Regions from separate parts of the Bacillus sp. UMB0893 genome, predicted to be linked through region 1. Evidence: predicted binding sites of a transcription regulator. Region 1 holds the regulator's gene; each other region holds the start of a gene.

Region 1 (6,128 bases):
AATATTCGTCCTCTCTGGATTGATTATTTTTCTAACAATGCTTTGACTCTTGCCATAACATTTTCAACAGTAAAGCCGTATTCTTTCATAATCTTGTCACCAGGAGCAGATGCACCAAACTGATTAATAGCAAGAACATCGCCTTCATCACCTGTGTAACGTTCCCAGCCAAGCGGTGCAGCCATTTCAATGGCAAGACGCTTCTTAACTGATTTAGGAAGAACAGATTCACGGTATTCTTTTGTTTGGCTTTCAAATCTGTTCCAAGATGGCATGCTGACAACAGCCACATCAATACCTTCTTTAAGCAGTGCTTCCTGAGCTTCCACAGCCAGTCCTACTTCAGATCCTGTAGCTAACAGCAAAGCATCAGCTGTTTCTTTTCTGCTTGCAGAGATTGTATAAGCTCCTTTGGAAACACCATCATATGCTGTCTCAGAAGTACCTGCAATTGTTTTTAAGTTTTGTCTTGTCAAAACAAGTGCAGTCGGAGACGTTTCAGACTCTAACGCAAGTCTCCATGCAGCTGCAGTTTCGTTTCCGTCAGCAGGACGAATGACCGATAAATTAGGCATCGCGCGAAGTGAAGGAAGCTGCTCAATCGGCTCATGAGTTGGTCCATCTTCACCAACAGCTATGCTGTCATGTGTAAATACATATGTTACAGGAAGTCCCATTAATGCAGCTAACCGAATCGCTGGACGCAAGTAATCAGAGAATACAAAGAAAGTTCCTCCAAACACACGCAATCCGCCATGAAGCGCCATTCCATTCAATGCAGTTCCCATAGCGAATTCACGAACGCCGAACCAAATATTACGTCCGCTGTAATCCTGTGCTGTAAAGTCTGAAGCACCTTTAATTGAAGTATTATTTGATCCTGCTAAATCAGCAGATCCTCCAAAAAGATAAGGAATCTCCTTCGCAATTGCATTTAATACTTCACCAGATGAAGCTCGTGATGCAAGTGCTTTACCTTCTTCATATACTGGTACTGATTGATCCCAGTTTTCTAGTAATTCGCCTTTAATCCCTGCTTGCAATTGTTTAGCAAGCTCAGGATATTGTTTCTCATAGCTTGCCATAAGCTCGTTCCATTCTTGCTCTTTCTTAGATCCTGAAACTTCAGCTGATTCTTTGAAATGAGCATATACTTCGTCAGGAACATAAAAATCTTCCTCGAATGTCCAAGCATATGCTTCCTTTGTAAGCTTGATTTCATCAAATCCAAGAGGCTTGCCATGAACATCTGATTTACCTGACATATTCGGAGAACCATAGCCTATAGTTGTTTTTACTTCAATTAATGTTGGTCTTGTAACGTCTTGCTTCGCTTCTTTAATAGCATTGGAAATTTCTTCTATGTTATTGCCATCTTCTACACGAATCACTTGCCATCCGATTGATTTAAAGCGATTTTCAACATTTTCAGAGAAAGAACGGTCTAAATCACCATCTAATGAAATATCGTTGGAGTCATATAAAACAACTAGTTTTCCAAGCTGCAAGTGACCTGCAAGAGATGCAGCTTCTGAAGAAACACCTTCCATTAAGTCGCCATCTCCGCAAATTGCAAATGTAAAGTGGTCAACTACAGGATAAGATTCTTTATTATATGTATGTGCTAAGTGACGCTCTGCCATCGCCATACCAACAGCCATTCCAATTCCTTGGCCTAATGGTCCAGTTGTTGCATCTACACCAGCTGTATGGTGGAACTCAGGGTGCCCCGGCGTTTTGCTGCCCCACTGTCTGAAAGATTTGATATCTTCCATTGAAAGATCATACCCTGATAAATGAAGAAGGCTATATAATAGCATTGAACCGTGGCCTGCAGACAGTACAAAACGGTCACGATTAAACCATTCCGGGCTTTTCGGGTTATGATTCATAAATTGCGTCCACAAAGTGTAAGCCATTGGAGCTGCCCCCATTGGCATTCCAGGATGTCCTGAATTTGCTTTCTCGATTGCATCGATTGATAATGTTCTGATCGTTGCAATTGATAAGTCTTGAATTGAGTGTGACATGATTGACCATCCTTTCAGAAATAACATTCTACTTTCTTATCATAGCGATACACACTATATCATACAACCATTTCGCATGAAATTTTACAAGAAGTTTAGATGTGTAAGAAACTATTCTAATGTATTATGCGCAAATTGAAAAGGAATACATCACAAATTGACGTATTCCTTTTATTAATGTAGGTTTCTTTTCTTTTCATCTTTTAATTTTTGTGGTGTTACATCTTTCCCATTTGGATCTAGAATAGTAACGCCTTTTAACGTATTTTTCATAGAACCTCTGAATGTTTGCAGATATTCTTGTCTAAGATTTTGCTGTTCCTGCAATTCTTTATCTGTAAGGGCTGTTGTCTTAGCCTTTTTAGAAAGTTCGTTAATTCTTGCCATTTTATCTTTTGAAAGCATGCTGGTAACTCCTTTGAATAGATTCACTATGCTATCGTACTAAAAATGATTGTAAAAAACAACTTATTGGATTGTAGTTTGTTTCATGTATTCCTGGTATCTCCGATGAACAGTTGCTTTTGAGACATCATGTCCAAACCCTCTTAAAGTGGCTGCAATTTCAGCAAATGTGAGCTTATTTTGTTTTAATCGGACAATTTCATCAATTGGCAGTTCTTTTCTGTCTTTACCGGGGCTCAAATGAATATTAGAAAGGTTTTTTTCTGGCTTATACCCGTTTTGTACAGCTCGCTTCATGCCCCGTTTGATTTTTAGATTATGAATCTTTCGCTGATATTCCTCAACAATACTTACGATTTCCAAGACCATTGAATCAGCTTCAGATAGTAATAGCTTACCATTGTGCGTCACTGAATAAAGAGTGATTCCTTCTTTTTGAAAGAAATGAATAAGTGCAATTCTTGCATTTCCTCTTCCTAACCTAGTTTCGTCCTGAATTAAGATTGCATCTGCTGATCGTTCTTTTATGAAATCAAAAAGTTCAAAAATTCCATCTCTTTCAATGTCATATCCGCTTGCCTGCTCTTCAATCACTTTTACAATAGTCATTTGGTGCTGTTCGGCAAGCATCATAAGTTCTTCCTTCTGCCTATGCAGAGAAGACTCTTGTTCTTCTTTCGTGGTGCTGACTCTGCAATAGATGATAGCGTTCAGTTTTTTCCACTCCCCACTTATTTCTTGCTTGCTAGCTGGTTCATATCATAATATGCATTCTTGTCAATTGGAATAAAAACGGTATCCCCGGGCTTGATGATTGCTGTCTGCATTCCATTCTTTTCTTGAACCCACTCGACAAATTCAGCTTTAGAGAGATTATGATGTTCTTTAAATTGATCAGCAATGCTCCAGATGCTGTCACCTTCATTGATTTCTACATGCACGAAATTCTCCATGCTGTCCTTTTCCCCAGTATAAGATAATGCAAATACAGCTACAATAACGACGATAAAAAATGATAGTAAATATGAGAATGATTCTTTCAACATGATCTCCACCTCGAATAGAATGTTTGTTCGTACTTCTGATATTTTTAGTATAATGCGAACAAACGTTTCTGTCAACGGGTTTCTCGAACTTATGTTTGTATGCAAAGGAAAAACATGCTATAATCAACATAAATTACAGGACGCGAGGTGCAAAAGATGACAAAACTATCAAAAAGACAGCAGGATATCTTAAACTTCATCAAATTAGAAGTTCAAAAAAAGGGTTATCCGCCTTCTGTACGTGAAATTGGCGAAGCTGTCGGCCTTGCTTCAAGTTCAACAGTACACGGCCATTTAGCAAGATTGGAAAGCAAAGGCTTAATCAGACGCGATCCAACAAAACCAAGAGCTATTGAAATTTTAGAAGAAGAAACATCACATATTCCTCGGATGAATGTCATTAATGTACCGATTATCGGTAAAGTAACAGCGGGTTCACCAATAACTGCAATTGAGAATGTTGAAGAATACTTTCCTCTACCAGATTCGTTCGCTGCAGCAGATGATCACATTTTTATGCTGGAAATTATGGGAGACAGTATGATAGAAGCCGGTATCCTTGATGGCGACATGGTTATTGTCAAACAGCAAAAAACAGCAAATAATGGGGATATTGTCGTAGCCATGACAGAAGATGACGAAGCAACCGTTAAACGCTTCTTCAAGGAAAAAGATTATATTCGACTGCAGCCCGAAAACTCAACTATGGACCCTATCATTCTTCGAAATGTAACAATCTTAGGAAAAGTAGTTGGAGTATATAGAAATATTCATTAAAATCCCGCTTTTACTAAGCTGGATTTTTTTATTTATTTGTTTTAAGAAGCTCGTCACGGGGAAAATAAACATAAAACAAAATGATGAGGTACTTTATGAAATCCATTACTGATCTTAATGAACCCAAGATACAGAGGACTATTTCACAATTCATTTTCCCTTTTTCATGGAAACAGGATTGTGTCAAAGAATTAATAGACGAGCTTATCAATAATGGCTTTGAATTCTTTTCTATTAATAATCCTTCACGGAAAAGCAGCTTTTACGGGGAAAATGTCAATATTCCGCACAAGCGTTTAAACCATTATTTCCTTCCATACATAGAACAGATTCTCTTTCCAAATCAATTTAAAGAGAAAGCAATTAACCGATATTCTAAATCTTTAAATTTAGACTGCCGCTTAGAAACTGCCCACAATTCCTACAATATGAAAATCCATTCTATTGATATTTATATTTGTCCCTTTTCGATTGGGATGATTACAATCAGAGCGGAACCTTACAGTATGGATAAGATCCTCACTTTAAGTGAAGCACTCGATTTTATGGATCACTTCCGTGTGCTGGAACCGCTGATTACTGAGGAAAAAGGCACGTCCATTTATGCTGAACAACAAAAATACGATAAAATTCAGGAATTTATCTTCCAAGACCTCTGTCCTTACATCGTTCCTTTTATTGAAAAAAGCAAAAATGATCAGTCTACCTATCTCGGAAGTCTGCCATATTTTATAGATGAAAGAATGTTCGTTTCCAGTCTATTAGTGACGTCTTCCGATGAGAAAATCACAGATGAAGAATTGTTCAGGATTGGCCACATGAATGGCTTTGACAAAAACGGGAAACCATATTTAGCTGCAAGCAACCCAGAATACATCCACAATTATATTAAGAAGCATGTATATGAACGATGGGCTCCAGCCAGTTATCATATCATCAGTGATCATACTTTTGCCTGTCTTACAAATGACATTGAAAATGAAAAAATAATAGCCGAGGAAATGTACGGACAGCTCTATTATAATTTGATTCTTCACCTGTTCTATAAAATCGTGTTATTAAAACTTTCATACAGCTATTCACAGCTCTATATAGACCAAAAACAAGATAAAATGGATAAACTTATTCGTTCCATTACGAATTTTACTGCGAAATACATTTTTTCAGAAATCAGCAGCCGTACAGAAGGCCAAGAATTATCTGTTATGATGAAGGATCGTTTCAAGATCGAAACACTTTACAAAGAAGTAAATAATACAATGGACAGTCTTTATCAGAACCAAGAGAAGCTGGCAAGCAAACGTCATAATTCTCTCTTGCTGATATTAACGACATATACCGTTATATCTGGTATTTATGGAATGAATTTAGTTATAGAAGACTGGAAAGGTAAAATTGAATGGAGTAAGCTTGCAGAATATTCCTTATTTGAATACATCTCACTAATCGTCGCATTATCTGGCATTGCTGTCGGCGGTTTCCTTGCTGGAATTGCAATAATAAAATTAATGAAAGATTATTTAGATAAACGAAAATCAGAAAACCTTGACTGAATGATTTTGTCAAGGTTTTCTGATTTTAATATATTTTATCCTAAAGCAAAAACCCTCAACACAAAGGTGCTTAGTTCACTGTAAAAATACCGATAAAATAAATGTCCAAATACAAACAAAAGCTAATAAACCAAAGCTATATTTTAATGCCATTTTCATTAAAGCAGATTCTTTTCCTGTTTCACCAACTGCTGCAGTTGCAATTGCAATAGATTGTGGAGAAACTAGTTTTGCCATAACTCCCCCGGCAGTGTTCGCAGAAACTAATAATGATGGGTTTGTTCCTATGATATTACCTGCTGTAGCTTGTATTGGAG
Region 2 (6,128 bases), on a different contig from region 1:
TAGTTGAGCTGAGATATTTGATTATGCCGTAAGAGGTTCCTTATGGTGTCATTGTAATCGTTCCTTAGTGATTGAAAGAATTTTTATATATTCCCTGGGATACATACTGTAGTGTATTTATTCATGCATTCCAAAAAAGAGGTGAAAGCGCCTCTTTTTAATTTGTATATAAAAACCAAAATCTTTGGTGGTATTTTTATTGTTGAATTCCTACTCCTCCCAAACCATATCCAGTTTATCTGCATAATACTCTATTGCCCGTTTATACCCTAGAATCCCTTCATCACAACTGGTCGCAGCAACAAGCTTAAGCAAGATTTCCATCGCTTTGGAATACTTGCCCGTATTATAAAGAGTCATTGCGGCAAAAACTTCAAATGACTTTTCATCAGGAAATTCTTTCATTCCTTTTTTCCAATGTCGCTGCAGACTTATCATATAAGCCAAGAACACGGTATGTGCTTCCTAACCCAAGCAGTGCTCCTTTGCGTTCCGCGCCTTTTAAACCGCATGTAAGAGCTTCCTCGTAATAGCCAAGTGCTTTTTTCTCCAGGCCCATCACATCGTGAATCCATGCGCATTGATAGAGAATATCTGGATTGTGTGGCTGATTTTTATTTAATTTTTCTAGGAGCCTTTTTGCTTCATCATATTGTTTATTCTCACGCAGCGAGATGGCTTGTTTTAATGTGTCCATTTTGTTCCCTGCCTTTCATCCATTTTATTAGAGAATTCGTGAACAGATTGTCAAAACCTTCATTTCACATCTGCGTTTTTTGCAGAGCGTTAATTTGATATAATGTTTAAATGGAATTGGATTGATTGGAGGAAAGACCATGTACGATGTTACCGAGTGGAAACATGTGTTTAAGCTCGATCCAGATAAAGAGATAAGTGATGAGAAATTAGAAATGATCTGTGAGTCAGGTACGGATGCGATTATTGTTGGCGGAAGCGACAATGTGACGATGGATAATGTGTTAAACTTAATGTCCCGAATCAGGAGATATCTTGTTCCGTGTGTGCTTGAGGTGTCTGCAATTGAATCGATAATGCCTGGCTTTGATCTTTATTTTATACCATCTGTTTTGAACAGCACGAATACAAAATGGGTGATGGGCCTTCATCACGAGGCAGTTAAAGAATACGGTGAGATTATGAGCTGGGATGAATTGATTGTGGAGGGCTATTGTATTTTAAATCGCGACTGCAAAGCAGCAGCTCTTACCGAAGCAAACACGGAATTATCAGCAGATGATGTCATGGCTTATGCAAGAATGGCTGAAAACATGTTTCATATGCCAATCTTCTACTTAGAATACAGCGGCAAGTACGGAGACGTGAATGTTGTACAGGCTGCAAGCTCTGTCTTAACGTCTACTAAATTATTTTACGGCGGAGGGATTTCAACTCCTGAACAGGCTGCAGAGATGGCAGAGTATGCAGATGTTATCGTGGTTGGCAATGTCATTTATGAAGATTTTAATTCAGCTCTTAAAACAGTGAAAGCTGTAAAACCCTGATTGCATATAGATGCGGTTATGAGATAAAATAAGAACATACGTTTGATTAAAGGTGGTGTCCGGAACGTGCAATTTTTAACAGATCAATTATTAAATGGATTAAATGATATGCAGAAAGAAGCGGTCAAGGCAACAGATGGACCGCTCTTAATAATGGCCGGAGCAGGCAGCGGAAAAACAAGTGTGCTCACAAGAAGAATTGCCTACTTAATGGTGGAAAAAGGCGTTGCGCCATGGAACATTCTGGCGATTACGTTTACAAATAAAGCAGCGCGTGAAATGAAAGAAAGGATTGGGAAATTGCTTGGTCCTGGTGCAGATGATATATGGATTTCGACGTTTCACTCAATGTGTGTGCGAATCTTAAGAAGAGATATTGACCGGATTGGCATCAGCCGTAATTTTTCGATTCTTGATACGACAGATCAGCTTTCTGTCATTAAATCCATTCTTAAGGAACGGAATATCGATCCGAAGAAGTTTGATCCCCGCAGCATCCTCGGCAGCATCAGCGGAGCGAAAAATGAGCTGATTACACCTGACGAGTATGAAAAAACAGCAGGCGGCATGTACGAGCAAGTCGCAAGTGATGTTTACAAGGATTATCAGAAAAAACTGCTGAAAAATCAGTCGCTTGATTTTGATGATTTGATCATGACAACGATTCAGCTGTTTCAGCGTGTCCCTGAAGTTCTTGAATTTTATCAGCGCAAATTTCAATTTATCCATGTTGATGAGTATCAGGATACGAATAAGGCACAGTACTTATTGGTTAAAATGCTTGCATCACGTTTTCAAAACCTTTGTGTTGTCGGTGATTCCGATCAATCGATTTATCGCTGGCGCGGAGCGGATATCGCCAACATTCTTTCCTTTGAAAAAGATTATCCGACTGCAAGTGTTATTTTGCTTGAACAGAATTACCGTTCTACACAGCGTATCCTTGAAGCGGCAAACGGCGTTATTAAAAACAATATGAACCGCAAAGCGAAAAATCTTTGGACGCAAAATGATGAAGGCCAGAAGATTAACTATTACCGCGCTGACAGTGAATCTGCTGAAGGGCAATTCGTAGCCGGGAAAATCAATCAGCTTGTCTCTTCACAAGGAAGGAAGCTCTCTGATTTTGCGATTCTTTACCGGACAAATGCCCAGTCCCGTGTTATTGAGGAAATTTTGCTTAAATCAAATATCAATTACACCATTGTCGGCGGGATTAAATTCTACGACCGAAAAGAAATTAAAGATATTCTCGCTTATTTAAGATTGATTGCCAACCCGGATGATGATATTAGCCTGGCTCGTGTTATAAACGTGCCAAAGCGCGGAGTAGGTTCCACTTCAGTTGATAAGATTGCCCAATACGCGCTGGATAATGATTTGTCCCTGTTCGGAGCGATTGAGCAAATCGAATTTGCCGGCGTAAGTGCACGTGTAGTCAGTGCGATGGTTGATTTCCGCGAACTGGTCCGTAATTTGACGAATATGCAGGATTACCTGTCTGTAACGGAACTTGCAGAAGAAGTGATTGAAAAGACGGGCTACCGTGAAATGCTGAAAACCGAAAAAACAATTGAAGCACAAAGCCGTCTGGAAAATATCGATGAGTTTTTATCTGTTACGCAAAACTTTGAGAAAAACAGTGATGATAAAAGCTTAGTTGCCTTTTTAACGGATTTGGCTTTAGTGGCGGATATTGATAAATTAGATGAAGATGATGACGCTTCAAAAGAAGCCGTTGTCCTGATGACGCTTCACTCTGCAAAAGGCCTTGAGTTTCCAGTCGTCTTTTTAATGGGTGTAGAGGAAGGTGTTTTCCCTCACAGCCGTTCACTTATGGAAGAAGCAGAGATGGAAGAAGAGCGCCGTCTTGCATATGTCGGAATTACCCGCGCCGAAAAAGAGCTGTTCATTACGAATGCTAAAATGAGAACTCTTTTTGGCCGTACAAGTATGAACCCTGAATCTCGCTTTATCTCAGAGATTCCATCAAATTTACTTGAGAATTTAAATGAAGTGCAAAAAAGCGCAGCCCCATTTGCAGCAAAAGCCCGTCCTGAAAGACGCCCTCAGGTCAACAGACCGATTGCAGCATCTACAGGCGGAGACGAAATTGCCTGGTCTGTCGGCAATAAAGCAGAGCATAAAAAGTGGGGAATCGGCACGGTTGTCAGCGTAAAAGGCGAGGGAGAAGGCAAAGAGCTTGATATTGCGTTCCCAAGCCCTGTTGGAATTAAACGCTTGCTTGCAAAATTTGCTCCAATACAAAAAGTGTAGACGGTTTAGATGAAAGGAATGGACTCGGATGGATATGAATGCGGCCAAACAGCGTGCAGAAACTTTGCATGAATTATTAAATAAATACAATTATGAATATCATGTTCTTGATAAGCCTACTGTAGCTGATGCTGAATACGATCAGCTCCTGCATGAATTAATCGAGCTTGAGACGGTTTTTCCTGAGCTGAAGACACCTGATTCTCCAACTCAGCGTGTCGGCGGCAATATTCTTGAAGGATTTCAGAAGGTACAGCATAAAAAGCCGATGCTAAGCTTGGGCAATGCCTTCAATGAGCAGGACATCAGAGATTTTGACCGCCGCGTAAGACAGGCAGTCGGCGATCATGTTCACTATATGGTTGAACTGAAAATTGATGGACTTGCTGTTTCCCTGCGCTACGAAAACGGAGCATTCGTACAAGGTGCAACCCGCGGTGACGGAACAACTGGCGAAGACATTACCGAGAATTTAAAAACAATCCGGTCCATTCCGCTTAAATTAAAGAAAAACCTTTCAATCGAAGTTCGCGGCGAAGCCTACATGCCAAAATCATCTTTTGAAAAATTAAATGAAACGAGAATTCAGCTTGAAGAAGAACCATTTGCCAACCCGCGCAACGCCGCAGCAGGATCTCTTCGCCAGCTAGATCCTAAAATTGCAGCGAAACGAAATCTGAATATTTTCGTCTATAGTATTGCAGACCTTGGAGAGGAAACAGGAGCAGCAACTCAAAGTGCAGGCCTTGATTTTCTTGAAGATCTGGGATTTAAAACAAATACAGAACGACGGAGATGCGAATCAATTGACGAGGTTATCACTCTGATTGAAATGCTTCAGGAGAAAAGAGCAAATCTTCCTTATGAAATTGACGGAATCGTTATTAAGGTAGACTCAATTGCACAGCAGGAGGAGCTTGGCTTTACAGCTAAAAGCCCGCGCTGGGCCATTGCTTATAAATTTCCTGCAGAAGAAGTGATGACAAAGCTGCTCGATATTGAATTAACAGTCGGACGTACTGGTGTTATAACTCCTACTGCCATTTTAGAGCCTGTTCGTGTTGCAGGAACGACAGTTAAACGCGCTTCTCTTCATAATGAAGATTTAATCCGCGATAAAGATATTCGTCTTGGAGATTATGTTGTCATCAAGAAGGCTGGAGACATTATTCCTGAAGTTGTGAATGTCCTTTTAGAGCATCGTACGGGTGAAGAAGAAGAATTCAAAATGCCAACCCATTGTCCCGAATGTGAAAGTGAGCTTGTACGGATTGAAGGTGAGGTAGCACTAAGATGCATCAATCCTAAGTGTCCGGCCCAAATTCGCGAAGGACTCATTCATTTTGTGTCCAGAAACGCCATGAACATTGATGGTCTTGGTGAACGTGTGATTGCACAGCTTTTCAAGGAGAACCTGATCAAAGATGTTGCCGATTTGTACAAGCTGACGCGTGAACAGCTCCTTGAGCTTGAGCGAATGGGCGCGAAGTCAGTGGACAATTTGATTCAGGCAATTGAAAACTCAAAAGAGCGCTCACTTGAGAGATTACTGTTTGGTCTGGGCATCCGTTTTATTGGTGCGAAGGCTGCGAAAACGCTGGCCCAGTATTTTGAGACGATGGAACGATTGCAAAGTGCTTCCAGAGATGAGATTATTGCCGTTAATGAAATCGGCGATAAAATGGCAGATGCCGTTGTGACTTATTTTGAACAGCCAGAGATGAATGAACTGATTTCTGAGTTAAAGGCATGCGGAGTCAATATGTCTTACTTAGGACCGAAGCTTGTTCAAGCAGAAGATTCTGATTCATTTTTTGCAGGCAAAACCGTTGTATTAACAGGTAAATTAGAAGAGCTTTCCCGAAATGAAGCCAAAGACCAAATCGAAGCGCTTGGCGGCAAGGTAGCAGGAAGCGTAAGCAAAAAAACGGATTTGGTGGTTGCAGGGGAAGATGCAGGAAGCAAGCTTTCGAAAGCTCAAGAATTAAACATAGAGATTTGGGATGAGAAGAGACTGCTTGAGGAATTTAAAAAATAGGCTCTTTTCGTAAATTTTGTTGCTTTAACCAGTCAGTATTCATCGTATCTAAATGAATCCCGTATCTGCCTGTCTCGGGAAAAGAGCACGATACGGACTTCTAACATGAACAATTTGAATACGTAAAACAACAATCTATGCGAAAACAGCCAAATAAATAAGAGGTGTATTCCGACTTGAAAAAAGTAATGGTAATGCTGCTCACGGGCTGTTTATTCCTTTCAGCCTGTGCACCCAGCTTTGGTGATCAAGAGGAAATCGTGCGGGAAACAGAAGATAAATCAACCGAA
Region 3 (6,128 bases), on a different contig from region 1:
CGGCTTTTGTATAAGAAACGGCGCGCAGCAGGGCATTTGAGCCGTATTTTCCGCGAATGGAGTCCATCACATAACCGAGGATCTGTTCTTTTTCACGATTAGGCTGAAACAAATCAAGCTGCATCTCGGCATCATCTTCAATATTGGACAGGGCAATTGAGATTTTCCGGACGGTTTTATTCGCATAAAATTGGTCAAATAATGTGATGCATGTTTCATAAAGCTCCATTGTAATATTGGTCGGCTGGCGCATTGTTCGCGAGCGGTGAAATCCGCCTCCGAGCTCATCGTGGCTGTAGCCGATTCCAAGACTTACCGTTCTGCCGGCTTTCCGATGCTGCCGGGCCCTTCTTGCCACTTCCTCGCACATTTCAAGGATGACGTGTTTTACTTCGTTCGGATCAGGATAATCCCGCATTAAAATCTGGCTTTTGCCGAAGCTGATTTGTCCCTGCAGGATCGGCGCTCCAATTTCAGACAAATCAACGCCCCATGCATGATAATAAAGCTGATTTCCCATAATGCCGAATTTCTTCTCAAGCGCATCAAGCGGATGATTGGCAAGCTGGCCTACGTTGAAAATCCCCATCCGGTTCAGCGTTTTTTCAACCTGGCTGCCGATGCCCCACATTTCCCGAAGCGGCTCAACTTTCCAAAGTTTCTTCTTCACATCCTCATACGTCCATTCGGCAATTCCTTTTTTCTTCGCGTCCAAATCCAGGCAGATCTTGGAGAGCAGCATATTGGGGCCGATTCCGATTGCACATGGGAGTGAAAATTCACGTTCCATATCGTCTCTGATTTTAGCTGCAATTGTCCAGGCATCTCCCCAGATGCCCTCGACCCCATCAATTTGAATAAAGCTCTCATCCACGCTGTACGTATGAATGGCATCCTTTGGAACGTACCTGTGAAAAAGGCGTGTAAGCTCTGTTGAGATGCGGACAAAGGAGGCCATTTTTGCATTGACAATGCGAATGCGGGGATCGTTCGGAATTTCAAATAAACGAGATCCGGTTTTAATGCCAAATTCCTTTTTCAGGCACGGTGAAGCTGCGAGCACAATGCTCCCCTGCCGCTCTGTATCGCCGACAACAGCTAAATGGCATGTCAGCGGATCAAGCCCTTCCAGAACCGCCGCACAGCTTGCGTAAAAGCTTTTCATGTCAACGCACAGAATTTTTCGTTTTGGAAATTGACTGTAATCCTCAATCATAGTTCTTACTCCTCATAACAGAATATATGTTCGTGTTTATTATATGACTAATAGTAAGCGAATATACGTTCGGTTTCAATGGTAGTTTTCACCATCAGCAAAAAAATAGCTGCTTGGCATCCGGGAAAAACCCGCTTATAATCATGATTAAGAAGAGGTGGAACATGGACGAAAAGTGGATTTATAAAATGATTCAGCAATCCTTTCAGCAATATGAGCTTGCTGGTTCACTTAGTAAAAAAGAAGCACACGTCCTTATTGCAAAAGTAATCGAAAAAAAGAAGAGTGAAGGATCGGAATGGTTTGAAGTGGTTGAGGATGTTGTGTATGGCTATGTGACAAACCAGGAACTATAACGTAAGAAAAGCGCAAGCGCCCGTTTAGCGCAGGCATGACAGATAAGAATCCGGCAGAAAAGTCCGATTTTGTTCTGGCCAAGGAGTTGGGCGATTCAGCTCGCCACAATGCGCAAAATCTTATACTTTCTTATCCCGTAAAAAACCGGCCAAAAGGCCGGTTTTCTTCACTTGATTATTTTCTCGATAGAGCCTTCCCCGCAACCTTTTCAAACAAACGAGGCATGAGCTGGTAAAAGCTGCTGCCTGCATTCATCCAGCCGGGCAAATTAATTTCACGTCTGCTTGTCAGCATAGCGTTCACAATTTTTTCTGACACCTTATCAGGATTAAGCATAAAGCGCTCTACATTCTTTACGTAGTTCCCGCTCGTATCGGCAATTTCGAAAAAGTTCGTTTTTATGGGACCAGGATTAACAGAAGTAACATGAACATTCGTCTCTAAAAGCTCCATCCGCAGGCTGTTTGTAAACCCGAGCACAGCGTGTTTTGAAGCAGAGTATAAACTCGATTTTGGCGTTGCAAGCTTTCCGGCCTGTGAAGCGATATTAATGATATGTCCTTCGTTTTTCTTTTGCATGGAAGGCAACACCATTTTCGTACAGGCAATTAAACCAAACACATTTACCTCAAACATCGATTTCATTTCTTCAAGTGACGCATCTGCGACTGTATTAAAAATACCGAATCCGGCATTATTAACGAGAACATCAATTTGCGGAACATCCGCAAGAATCCGTTCAAAAGTTTGCTGCACCGCGTGTAAGTCACTGACGTCAAGCTGATGGTACGTACAATTCACATCATATTGTTTCGTAATGTTTTCAGCGACAGCAGCAAGACGATCCGATCTTCTGGCAATTAAGATTGGATGACCCCCGCTCTTCGCAACAAGGACAGCCATTTTTTCACCGATTCCGCCTGATGCTCCTGTAATAGCTACAAACCGATTTTTCAATTTTTCATTCATTTATTACACACCTCAGGTATAAATTTTCTGCGCTCCCGCCATATGACCTTTAATTTCTCCAGCAGCCTCTAAATAATCCAGCTGTCCGACCGTTTCAGATATCGTGAGCATCATTTGTCTTTTGTAAAGATGCGGGAAGAGCGTTTGACACGCTTCAAATGCCGTCATCGGCTTTTCTTTTATAAAAGCCCGCACCTCCAATGCCCGTTCCTCCTGCTTTTTCAAACGATAGCGGATGAGTTCATGCGGCATCTCGACCGTTTCCCCATGACCTGAAAACACTCTTGAAATCGGTATTTTGAGCAATGATTCAAACGATTCATTAAATTGAACCTGCGGTTTTGGCCGCTCTCCCCCGTTCATCGGCGGTTCAAGCAAAGGGTTTGCTGAAATATGCTGCAGAAGATGATCGCCGCCAAACATCAGGCCATCCTCTGCACGATACAGAGCGATATGTGTTTGGGCATGACCCGGTGTTTCAATGACATGCCAGCCGTCCATGCCAGGAACAGAGTCTCCCTCACTGATGCCGGCTGTTAAGTTCCGCTTACAGGCATACTTCATGGAAGAATCAAACTGAGCCAAGTAAGGAAGCATCCGTTCATCAATTCCGAATTCAACGAATAGCTTCAAAAAGAATTCTTTTTGAGCCTTCATGAATAACTCATCCTGCATAATCCATGGCGCGTTAAAAGGATGACCGATCACATCGATCGACTGAGGCAGGTAATCAAGCAGTCCGACATGATCTGGATGATGATGTGTAAGGATGACCTGTTCAATGTCCTCAATCCGATAGCCCGCTTGCTCCATTTGAGACTTAAGGGCAGCGAGTGCTTCAGCTGTTTTTGGTCCAGCATCAATCAATGTCAGCCTATCACCTTTTACAAGATACACGTTCACATCTCCTACTGGAAATGGAGTCGGCAATGTTAACTTAATGATCATATCTGATTTCGTTTTCATACCATCTTCCTCATTTGTTATTTTTATATAAGTCTAATATATTCACTGCACTGTTTATGAATGCACATTCATTGATTATAAGCCTTATTTTACACGTTCCTTGCAAATGTGTCATTATTTTCAAATAATTCATGATAAGAAAAGCAAAAAAAGCCACTTGACAAATGCTTGTCCAACCTAGCATAATGATGAACAAATCAATTTAATGCACGAATGCAGGAAATGAATATAGATTGAGCGATGAACAGGAATAGTAAATCAAGCAATGATGAGCAGAGAGTGAAATCCGCCGGCTGAGAGATTTCACCGTCCCCTTGCTGATTGAACCTGCCCTGTGAGCTGTCAGGCAAACTTGACGTAATCCCTCGTTACGGGATTTTAAGTTGGGGTCATGCATTTCGCATTTCCCAATGAAGGTGGTACCGCGGAACCTTTTCGTCCTTTATTTCAAAATTGGATGAAAAGGTTTTTTTATTTGGCTGTTTTCTCATAAATTGTTATTTTCGTAATCTACACGTATTTACCAAGGATTCAGGTTCTTTTACTCAAAACATCTTTGAACAATCAAGAGCTTCAATTTTATTTTTAATATCAGGAGGAATTCACATGAAGAACATCGCATTTGTAGGGGCAGGATCAATGGCAGAGTCCATTATTATCGGATTAATTAATGGCGGTGTGTGCTTCCCTGAACATATAAAAGTCACAAATCGCGCGAGCACGGAACGGCTGACCTGTCTTCATCAAGCCTACGGGGTATCTGTTACAGAAGACAAACAGGAGACCGTCAGAGGGGCGTCTATTATCATTCTTGCGATGAAGCCAAAGGATGTCCGTGCAGGAATTGAAAGCATTCGGGATTATGTGAACAGCAATCAAGTCATCATTTCTATTTTGGCTGGCATCTCAAGTGAAACCATACAGGAACTGTTCGGGAAAAAGCTTTCCATTATTCGTGCCATGCCAAATACATCAGCGACCATTCAAAGATCCGCTACAGGCCTTGCCTGCAATTCAAATGTAACGGCAGCCCAGCTAAAACAGGCAACAGAGCTTTTCCAGGCTATCGGAACAGTTACACATGTTGAGGAAGATCAATTAGATGCGGTTACAGGCCTTTCCGGGAGCGGACCTGCTTACATTTATTACATCGCAGAAGCACTTGAAAAAGCAGCAGAAGAAACAGGCCTTGAAAAAGAGACAGCGAAAGCATTGATTGCCCAAACTCTTCTTGGAGCAGCAGAAATGCTGATGACTTCCGGAAAAGAGCCTGGGGTCCTTCGGAAAGAAGTCACAAGTCCTGGCGGCACGACAGAAGCAGGTATAGAAAAACTGCAGGCATATCAAGTTGATGGAGCAATCGCTGCATGTGTAAAAAGAGCAACGGAACGATCGCATGAACTTAGAGAGATATTCGCAGAAAAGGCATTAAAAGAGCATACTTGAAAAAACTGGTGCAGGAATAAAGCCTCCCATGTATAAAGAAAAAGGCTGAGTAACTCCCTATGCAAGGGATTTGCCAGCCGCTTTTTTTAATTTCATAGAGTGAGAGAGCCGAATGCTGTTCTTCAGCCAGATTGGCGCATTGGGATGCAGAAGAATCTCATCGTACGTCATCCAGGCAACAGACGAGACTTCGTCCTCGCTCTTTGCATAAGGTGTCCCGCTCTCATATTCACACAAAAAAACGACATCAATTACATGAACTCCCTCATCTGAAACGAACGAAGTGCTGTGAACATAGAAAATGTCTTCTTTCACAGAAATTCCGACCTCTTCGTCAATTTCGCGTTTTACTGTTCGTTCTAAAACAGATGAAGAAGCCCCTTCATATTCTACTTTTCCGCCAACAAGAGAAAGCTGTCCTGCAGCATGTTCCTCTTCCATACTTCTTTCAATAATGAGCCACCTGTCATGTTTGAAAATCGCACCTTCAACATTCACAACAAACATATAAAAGAATCCCCCTTATCCGTAATATCCGAAAAACTGAAGAAGAGCCACATTAGAAATTGTGACAAAAAGTCCGCTTTGCAATGGCTGCCTCTTCGATTCCATTCTCACCCAACCGCAAGAAGGATGGAAAGCACTCCAAAGCATAATTCTTCTAATTTACCATAAAAGGAGCTTTCCATGCTCTACTTTGGATCAGTTTCCCTTTTATCGTTCCCTGGTCATATGTTTAATAAGCCAGTCATTTGCATGATCTTCCACGACGTCCAAATGATCCATGAAGCTATGGGCTGCTCCATCTACGATCACAAGCTTAGAATCTTTCGGCAGCCACGTCATTCCAGCACGTGATAGTTCAGATAACCTTTTTTCTTCCTCATCGTAATTGCCATGAATAATTAATACAGGGCACTTAATTGAAGACAGCAGTTTTTTCTGATCACACTGCTCAAAGTCAAGAAGCATTTGCTGATCGATGATTACTGTCTTTCTAGGTCCTTTGGAGAGCTGCTCTGTTATTTTTCCGCTTTCAGCAAGTTCTGTCATTTGTTCCGCTGAAAAATGCTCGTCCCACTGATAGACTGTTCCGCCCGTCGAAGCACCGGTCAGCACCATTGTTTGAATGGCTTCAGAATGACACATTAAACAGATACGGGTTCCGAGACTG

What was found. The regulator LexA, encoded in region 1, represses DNA repair genes until DNA is damaged. The targets are predictions, from matches to a motif close to CGAACATATGTTCG.
Region 2: pcrA (DNA helicase PcrA) is a predicted target of LexA. The motif match lies at 1,555-1,568, and genes of this name have one in related genera.
Region 3: CYJ36_RS07860 (Y-family DNA polymerase) is a predicted target of LexA. The motif match lies at 1,275-1,288, and genes of this name have one in related genera.

Annotation. Positions count from the first base shown of each region.
Region 1 is NZ_PKLB01000001.1:1,053,163-1,059,290, reverse strand. Features, by position in the region: gene tkt (transketolase) at 24-2,030, opposite strand; gene CYJ36_RS05360 (DUF896 domain-containing protein) at 2,205-2,435, opposite strand; gene CYJ36_RS05355 (YneB family resolvase-like protein) at 2,499-3,149, opposite strand; gene yneA (cell division suppressor protein YneA) at 3,167-3,478, opposite strand; gene lexA (transcriptional repressor LexA) at 3,638-4,258, shown strand; gene CYJ36_RS05340 (hypothetical protein) at 4,354-5,811, shown strand; partial or broken gene CYJ36_RS05335 (L-lactate permease) at 5,887-6,128, opposite strand, start outside.
Region 2 is NZ_PKLB01000012.1:36,389-42,516, reverse strand. Features, by position in the region: gene CYJ36_RS24710 (hypothetical protein) at 211-405, opposite strand; gene CYJ36_RS24705 (tetratricopeptide repeat protein) at 389-697, opposite strand; gene CYJ36_RS21575 (heptaprenylglyceryl phosphate synthase) at 837-1,523, shown strand; gene pcrA (DNA helicase PcrA) at 1,632-3,800, shown strand; gene ligA (NAD-dependent DNA ligase LigA) at 3,829-5,838, shown strand; gene CYJ36_RS21560 (CamS family sex pheromone protein) at 6,015-6,128, shown strand, end outside.
Region 3 is NZ_PKLB01000003.1:881-7,008, forward strand. Features, by position in the region: gene CYJ36_RS07860 (Y-family DNA polymerase) at 1-1,216, opposite strand, end outside; gene CYJ36_RS07865 (YqzH family protein) at 1,381-1,572, shown strand; gene CYJ36_RS07870 (SDR family NAD(P)-dependent oxidoreductase) at 1,748-2,542, opposite strand; gene CYJ36_RS07875 (MBL fold metallo-hydrolase) at 2,555-3,508, opposite strand; gene proC (pyrroline-5-carboxylate reductase) at 4,115-4,954, shown strand; gene CYJ36_RS07885 (NUDIX hydrolase) at 5,012-5,461, opposite strand; gene CYJ36_RS07890 (alpha/beta hydrolase) at 5,669-6,128, opposite strand, start outside.